2 regions of the Lysinibacillus sp. FSL M8-0355 genome follow, and region 2 is predicted to be linked to the other one. Evidence: riboswitches for the same ligand, from Rfam matches in the RefSeq annotation. Region 2 holds a riboswitch; the other holds the start of a gene.

Region 1 (4,297 bases), 180 kb from region 2:
TTGGCTCATCTAATATAAGCACTTGTGCTTGCTGTGCTAGTGCTCGTGCAACCATTACACGTTTTTTCTCTCCACCTGAAAGGGAGCTAAAGCTTCGTTTTTCTAAATGAGCTATACCTGTTTGCTTCAAAGCATCTTTAACAATTTGAAAATCTTGCTCTTGATCTAGCTCTAACAGTTTTTTATGTGGCGTTCTCCCCATGCAAACTAAATCATGTACAGTGAAATCAAATAAAACAGGTGTATCTTGACTAACAACAGCTAAATTCTTTGCAATTGCTTTACTAGATTGCTTTAAAATATCATGCTCATTTAATAATACCGTCCCGCTTTCAGGTTTTAGAAGACGATACATATTTTTTAGCAATGTTGATTTGCCACTACCATTAGGGCCAATTAACCCAACAAACTGCTTTTTCTTTATTTGAATACTTACTTCATGTAGTATACGTTGATCGTTAATGGAGAATGATACTTGCTTTGCTTCTAATGTCATATAAGTTAATCTCCTTCACCGAAAGAATAATTATTGCGACGGAGTAGCCAAATGAAAAATGGACCTCCACAAAAGGCTGTAATAATACCAATTGGCATTTCCTGAGGAGCAATGATAATTCGAGCAAAGGCATCAGCCCACACTAAGAAAATCCCCCCTATTAAAGCACTAATCGGTATCACATATTTATAGTTAGATCCCACAATTAAACGTACTATATGAGGGATAATTAGACCTACAAAACCAATAGAGCCACTGACTGCCACCAGTACACCTGTTAACAGGGAGACAAGTAATATAAGCTGAATCCGAAATTGCTGAAGATTAACGCCTAACGTCACTGCCGCTTCTTCCCCAAGTAAAAGTAAATTTAAATTTCGATAGTGTAGCCAGAGAAGCACAAATACGACAAAAAATATGGAAGCTGGAATGATAATATTATTCCATTTAGCTCCTGCTAGACTACCTAGCATCCAAAACATAACAGCTTTTAAAGCCCCCTCTTGCTTTGACATCATTAAAATAAAATTAGAAATGGCCGTTAAAATAAAGGAAACAGCCATACCTGCCAATAACAGACGAAAAATAGAAACCCGTCCCCCAACACGTGATAAGAAAAACACCAGTGCAATGGCAAGTAATGATCCTAAAAAGGCTGATATTGAAAGCGCGTAAATACCTAAAAATGAAAAGGCTCCTAAAATAATTACAGAAGTAGCTCCGACGGCTGCCCCTGAAGAAATTCCTAGAATATATGGGTCAGCAATGGAATTTCGTACAAGCGCCTGAATCGCTGCCCCCGCAATGGCTAACCCCGCTCCAACAATAGCAGCTAGCAAAACACGAGGTGCTCTTATTTGCCAGATGATGATCTCCTGTGAGCGACTCCAATCCTGCTCTATGGCATTTTGTATAAAGGGGATTTTAGAAAGAATAACTTTCCATACATATAATGGTGTAACTGAAACTGAGCCAACCATTACAGCAAAGGTCATTGAAACAATTAATACCATAAAAAGTACGAAGGAAAATAACATAAATTTTTTATTCATCTGTTTCAAACTCCTACTGAATAGTGATGAATGAAGCAATAAAAAAAGGTATTCCATACGCAACGACGCATAGAAATACCCTAGAATAAACAAAGTCAGAAAAAATCCAGCTATTGTCCGTAATTGCTTGCATCCTCGTGGGCATTACAGGTATTACTAACTGGCAGGTCTCCTGGCTTCGATTCAACACCCTATAATTGCCTTCCCATTCTTCCACAGTGGCAAATAATATTATAGGACTCCTCGTTACAGTTGCGGGACAGCGTCGGACTTACACCGACTTCCCTTTTAAGTGACATTATAAAATGGCACACCAATAGTATTTGAATTTATAAAATTGTGACGATTCTATCATACATTTTTATAGATTGTTAGTCTACATGGAATTTTATTTCTAAGGAAGAACAATATATAAGCTGTATCTTCGCAGTTTTGCTATTTGCTCGTTATAAATTGGCTATCTATTACTTAATAGTTTTGGCATGGGAGGATACTCCACCACATCTTAGCCACTTTTCCTATCACATACATCAATAACATTTCGCTCTCTTCATTCATGTCAAAAAGCAATTGACATCCATCATTTCTGCACATTTGTTTGCTACAGTAAGGGAAAATAGTGAGGAGGATATTACATGATATTTAAAAGAAAATGGTCTACTGGACTTCTAGCAGTAACGGCCTTCATTAGTTTAACAGCTTGTGCGGAGGAGCAAACGAAGCCTGCATCTCCTTCCAATAACACTGCTGAAGAAATGGATCATTCTACGATGAGCCACTCAAGCTCAGGTGAAGTACCATCCACATTAAAGAACGCGGATAATCCGAAGTTTTCTGTTGGAAGTAACGTGATTATTACGGATGGACATATGGACGGTATGAGAGGTGCCGAAGCAACAATAATAGGTGCCTATAACACAACTGCCTATGTTATTTCCTATGAGCCAACTTCCGGTGGAAAGCGTGTAGAAAATCATAAGTGGGTGATTCATGAAGAATTGATTGATCCAGAAGAAGCACCACTAGCCCCTGGCACAGAAGTAAAAACGGACGCAGCGCATATGGAAGGTATGGAAAATGCGACTGTCCGTATTGAGGAGGCTATCCAAACGACTGTTTATATGGTTGATTACACTTCGACCACAAATGGTGAAGCTGTTAAAAATCATAAATGGGTGACAGAAGAAGAATTAACCTCAAAATAATATGAACAACCTCTCCAGCATTTCTGGCAGAGGTTGTTTTCTAGCTTTTGTGTTGTAACGGTTTTCTATCAATTGACTTATGCCATTTATAGCCGATACCCCATACTGTTTGCAAGTAATCATCCGCAGGGAACCCACTTTTTCTTAATTTTTCTCGTAAATTACGCACATGAGAATCAATGGTACGATCTTCAATTGTCACATTATATCCCCAGACTGTGGTGATTAGATGTTCTCTAGAAAATACTTTATTTTGATGATCTAAAAATAAAACAAGCATGGAAAATTCCTTTGGTGTTAGGGGAATTGCCTCATGTTGAAAATATAATTCAAAGGATTCCTTATCTAAGCGAAGACCCTCAAAGCTAATAACCTTTTCCTCTATTTTCGATCTTCTTAATACCGCATATATACGTGCTAATAACTCTTCCTCATCGAAGGGTTTTAATATGTAGTCATCAGCACCGAGGTTTAAGCCTTTTACAATATCCGCATGCTCTCCTTTTGCAGTAAGCATAATGATGGGTACATCCCAAAACTTCCTAATTTCTTGGCACGCCTGCCACCCATCCATCTCTGGCATCATAACATCCAAAAGAATTAAATCTGCATGCCCATCTTCTAAAAAATCGAAAGCCTCTTGAACGGAAGACATAGCTCTACAATAAAAATTCGGCTCTAAATAAAGGGTTAATAAATCTAACATTCTTGGCTCATCATCAATGCATAAAATGGTTTTCATCTGTTTCTACCCCTTTAAAAGATAATTCAAAAGTAGTTCCTTTATTTATTTCACTGCTAACCTTCACTTCGCCCCCATGCGCCTGTACAAGTTCCTTGACAATAGCAAGCCCCAGTCCAGAACCACCTAAAGCACGACTACGAGATTTTTCCACTCGATAAAATCGTTCAAAAATATAGGGTAAATCCTTCTTTGGAATCCCCTTCCCTGTATCTTGAACGATAATGCTTAAAACATCATTGTGTTTCTTTGCGGTGACTGAAGTCGTATCTCCTGACGCACAATAGATTAATGCGTTATTTAATAGATTTATTAGGATTTGCTCTAGCCTTGCTTCATCTGCCCATACTGTCAAACCCTCTTCATAACGTACAATAAAATGTATACCCTTCTCTTGAAAAGCAGGGCTTAGCTTTTTTTCAATGTTTGTAAAAAATGAATTTAAATGTACGTTTTGTTGTTCAATCACAAACGAGTTTTCATCCATTTTAGCTAAATCAAATAAATCTTTAATTAATCGAGAAAGTCTATTTGTTTCTTCTATTATAATGGCTAAATACTTTTGGCGATCCTGCTCTGTTAAATCCCGTTTCGAAAGAATGTCGGTATAGCCTTTAATAAAGGTTAGAGGTGTGCGAAGCTCATGTGCAATGCTCGATAAAAATTCCTTACGCTCATGCCTTAAATGATTCAGATCGTTAGACAACAGCTGTATAGCATTCGATAAATCCCCAAGCTCATCCTTTCCATTGGTAGAAAGGGCGACTGTAAAATCACCTTTGCTCATTTTCAATGTGGCCTC
Region 2 (4,297 bases):
GCCATAATGGTAATCCATAGCATCCAATGCTGCTTGTAAATAGTCTTCTCGAGCAGACATTAATGCATAGAATTGCTGTAATTCTTGCTCATTATATTGATGTTGAATAGCCTGTGCCATTCTGTCTACCATTGGACGTAAATGGATATTCGTGTTTAAATAGTCTTCCATAATCGTCTCCTCAGGTACATCTAAGGCTAGCAAAATAAGAGCTCCCCCTATACCTGTGCGATCCTTACCAACTGCACAATGGTGGACAAGACCCAAATTGTCAGGATTTTGTATGGTTTTCATTAACTCTTTAAAAGAAGGATTATTAAACGGCATCTGTGCATAAAAATCTCGGAACATTTCGGGGCTTACTGCTTTATAAAAATCTCTACCACCAGCATTTGTAGGCATTTCAAATGTATGATTGCCCTTCGCTGGTATTTGAATATATTGAGCGTGTGAGAACATAGGGTTAGGATTATGGTGTGCCTCATTATTATCACGATAATCAAAAATGGTTTTAATCCCTAATGTTTCAAATAGCTCTTTATCCGCCAACGTCATTTTCCCAAGAGCCGCTGAGCGGTAAAATAAACCGTTCTTGACAATGCGCCCATCCCTTGTCCTATATCCCCCCATATCTCGAAAATTATAAACTGCCTCAAATGGAATTATCTTTGTCTCTAACTGTTCCAATTACTACACCTCCTAAAATTATCGAGCACTCTTACTTTTATTTTATAGAACTAACTCAATTAATTCCAATTTTCACACTAGGAAATAACAACCCACATAAAAATGGCTAGCTGTCAGTATACAGCTAGCCTTGAATGGTTTCTTATTTAAATAACTCTGGATAGACAGCCTTTGCTACTAGTTCTACGGCTTCCCCAATACGTGGGCCAGGTCGATTAGAGATATCTGTATCAAGAGTCTGTACTGCTTTATTTTGAACTGCTGTCACTGTATTCCATCCATCACGTGTAAGTATTTCACCTATTGGATCCTCTGTGTAGTTTACTGTCGTTAAAATAACATCTGGGTTTTTCACTATGACATCTTCCTCAGAAACTTGTGCCCAGCTGCTCAAGTCAGAAAAAACATTCTTAACATTGGCTGCATCTAGTATTTCTTGCTGGAAAGTACCAGAGCCTGCTGTATAAATATCGGGCTTAGGACTAATTTCTAAATAAACATTTTTCGGTGCTTTTACTTCCTTCACCTTTGCTTTAACGTCAGCTAATTTCGCTTTAATCTCTTCGTTTACTTCATTTCCTTTATCTGCAACACCCATTACAGCTGCGATCTGTTCGATGTCACCATAAACATCATCGAATGTAGCTGCTGATTGAATAACAAACACTTTGATTCCAGCATCTTCAAGTGGTTTCATTGCTTCCTTATCACCAATCGTATAAGCTATAACAACATCTGGCTTCAACGCTATGATTCGTTCACTGTTAAAATTCACAGAATCAGAAACCCGTTCAATTTTCTGTGCTTCCTCTGGGTAAGTATCATATTCAGTTGCTCCTACGATTTTATCACCAACACCTAGAGCAAATAAAATTTCTGTATTACTTGGTTGCAATGATACAACTGTTTTTGGTACTTCTTTAAACTCTATTTCTACACCGCGATCATCTGTCACTTTGTAGTTTGTTTGCTCTGTTTGTTGTGTATCCTGTGAAGCGTCTTTATTTTTAGTATCTACCGAAGTACCACAACCTGCTAAAATCATTGCAAGGAAGAGTACTGTTAGCCATTGAACATTAAATAATTTCTTCATTATTATTCTCCTTTTTCTTTTTCATCGGATATGATTTACTAATAAATGGTATTTCAGCTATCCCTGCTTGTTGATTCATAAAGACAGCCATAACGAAGCACACATTGGCTAATAGGCCTAAATAATCAAAAAGAATAGCTGGAACCTCTCGTTCATCCGATACTTTGTGTAATGTACGATATGATTTTTTTGCTTCACTACGGCAAAGATGTAGAGCAGCGGCAGCCTCTGTACCTTGAGGTAAGACAAAGTTTTGTATCTCTTCCTTCACATGACGAACATAAAAATCATAGCGCTCACTTAACCAAGCAAGATCCTCTTCTGTTACAGCTAGTTTTCCACGAACCGAGCCATTGACATGGTAGGCCATAGGTAAAATAATTATTAAATCTTCTACAACAGCTTGTACATCCTCTTTCTTAACTGCAGCTAAAGCAACTCCCAAATGCGTAGTCAGACTGTCTGTTCGAATCTCAAAATCAACCGTCGAAGCTTTTTCACGCATAAATGGATAACAAGAATAACGTGCATCTTTTTTCACTTGCGATCCCCCCACTTTTCATTATGAAAATTCTTGCATAAAAAAACGCCGCTCCTTTACGCAAAGGAACGACGAAAATAACATAATAATGGCCAAATTAACATGACATAGCCTATGTATTTGCCGTATATCCTCCTAGCTTCCGAGAAGTTTTTATACGTTCAAACAAAGGTCGGTCTCCTGGCTTGTACAGTTCATTACATAAAAAACGAATGTGTGATAAAGTACCTTCCCATCTCTGTTAAGACAGTGGTAAACCTTTATACTAGCTGTACTTACAGTTGCGGAAACAGCTTCGGTTTTTCACCGAATTCCCGATTATGCTTGTTAGCACCTTTATTCTGCAAGAATAATTCACTTGTAAAGCAGTTTATCATATATTAATAGGAAAAAATAGCTGTGCTTTGAATGGATCGTCACCATTTCTAAAGAATAAGATAAACAAAACTGTTTTATAGTATAGTTTCAATTGCCTGTTCAATATCAAGTTGTGAATCTGTTGGTTCAAAGCGTGCAACGGTCTTGCCGTTAGCATCTACTAAAAACTTTGTAAAGTTCCAGCGAATATTACGACCATCTAAAAAGTTAGGGGCAAGTTGAACAATTGCCTCAGCAAGCATTTTTTCCTGCATGCTCGCCTTGCCAAACTCTCGAAAATCCACTTCATGTTTTAAATAATTGAATAATGGGTGGGTAGTCTCTCCATTTACTTGTACAAGCTCAAAAATTGGGAAGGTAACGCCATAATTCACTTTACAAAGATGCGTAGTCTCCTCGCCATCTTCAGGATTTTGATGACCAAATTGATCGCAAGGAAATCCTAGAACGACAAAATTATCTTTCCCATATTTATCATACATTTTTTGTAAGTCATCAAATTGATATGTAAATCGGCATTGATTCGCCGTATTGACAATTAGCATCGTTTTTCCACGATATGTTTCCATGGATAAAATTTCACCATTAGGTTTTCGTACTAAATAATTATAAATGCTCATGTCTTAACCCCTTTTATTTTTTCATTTATTATAGTTGACTATTCAATAATTTACCAAATAATTTGCACAAAAAACACCATCTCGTTACGTTGAACGGATGGCTGACTTATACTTCTGTTTAGATTTAACGTCCTGCTCTTCATTAATTAAACGATGGGCAATGTCTAATAACTTTATGTCACTTGTCTCGTCATATAGCTTTTTAAAAGATACAATAATATCATGGCGAATGTGAGTCGGATGCTTCTCATCTAAACAAGTTTGAAATCTCTTTGCTAAATAAGACACCACTAAGTCACTTTGTACTTGACCTGCTAGCCCAATTTTCCAAATAGCTTGTAATGCATTTCGAGCTGTAACGGATCGTTCATCATAAGTCACAGCCCAAATCTTTAAAAAATCCTCCAATACCCTTTCTTCTGGGTCACTTTTTGCGGCTAAGGCGCATAAAATTTGTGCAGCACGTGCACGTGCATGACCATCTTTGTATGTAAGTGCTTGTACAAGCTGTTCCCAGACTGCATATGTCCAATCTACGGGTTCCTGCAGAATTTTTATTAGTTCCTCGTAAGATTCAATATCGCGGTCATGCTCTGTTAGATTATTAAAAAGTTGCAAAATCTCTTTCTCCATAATTTATCCCTACCTTTATTGTTTCAGAACGTAATAAAATTTGATTTATGGTACACTTAACTTAATTTTTTTCTCAAAGAAGGTGAGTTTATGAATAAATTTAATGCTAGGAAAATGATTTTCCGATTGATTGTGATTCTTTCTCTACTTGTAGCTGCCTATTTTGTAATCCCTGTATCCATGCCTATAATACTTGCTGGTGTCAGTGCATTTTTCTTAGAACCCATTGTTATGTTCTTTAAAAGGCGATGGAAAATGTCAAGGAAAATTGTAGTTGCTTTTATATACATAGTGAGTGTTATTGTTATCTCTATTATTTGCTATATATCCATTACACAAATTATG

What was found. Region 2 has a riboswitch for cobalamin ahead of MKY46_RS21575 (hypothetical protein). Riboswitches for the same ligand answer to the same signal wherever they lie in the genome.
Region 1: it holds a riboswitch for cobalamin, as region 2 does, so the genes downstream of both, MKY46_RS20730 (FecCD family ABC transporter permease) here and MKY46_RS21575 (hypothetical protein) in region 2, are expected to answer to the same signal.

The regions. Positions count from the first base shown of each region.
Region 1 is NZ_JBBPAI010000001.1:4,239,476-4,243,772, forward strand. Features, by position in the region: gene MKY46_RS20725 (ABC transporter ATP-binding protein) at 1-496, opposite strand, end outside; gene MKY46_RS20730 (FecCD family ABC transporter permease) at 502-1,548, opposite strand; cobalamin riboswitch at 1,694-1,881, opposite strand; gene MKY46_RS20735 (YdhK family protein) at 2,184-2,753, shown strand; gene MKY46_RS20740 (response regulator transcription factor) at 2,794-3,495, opposite strand; gene MKY46_RS20745 (HAMP domain-containing sensor histidine kinase) at 3,473-4,297, opposite strand, start outside.
Region 2 is NZ_JBBPAI010000001.1:4,420,257-4,424,553, forward strand. Features, by position in the region: gene MKY46_RS21565 (tyrosine-protein phosphatase) at 1-687, opposite strand, end outside; gene MKY46_RS21570 (ABC transporter substrate-binding protein) at 830-1,780, opposite strand; gene MKY46_RS21575 (hypothetical protein) at 1,764-2,321, opposite strand; cobalamin riboswitch at 2,475-2,674, opposite strand; gene MKY46_RS21580 (glutathione peroxidase) at 2,774-3,319, opposite strand; gene MKY46_RS21585 (hypothetical protein) at 3,404-3,952, opposite strand; gene ytvI (sporulation integral membrane protein YtvI) at 4,043-4,297, shown strand, end outside.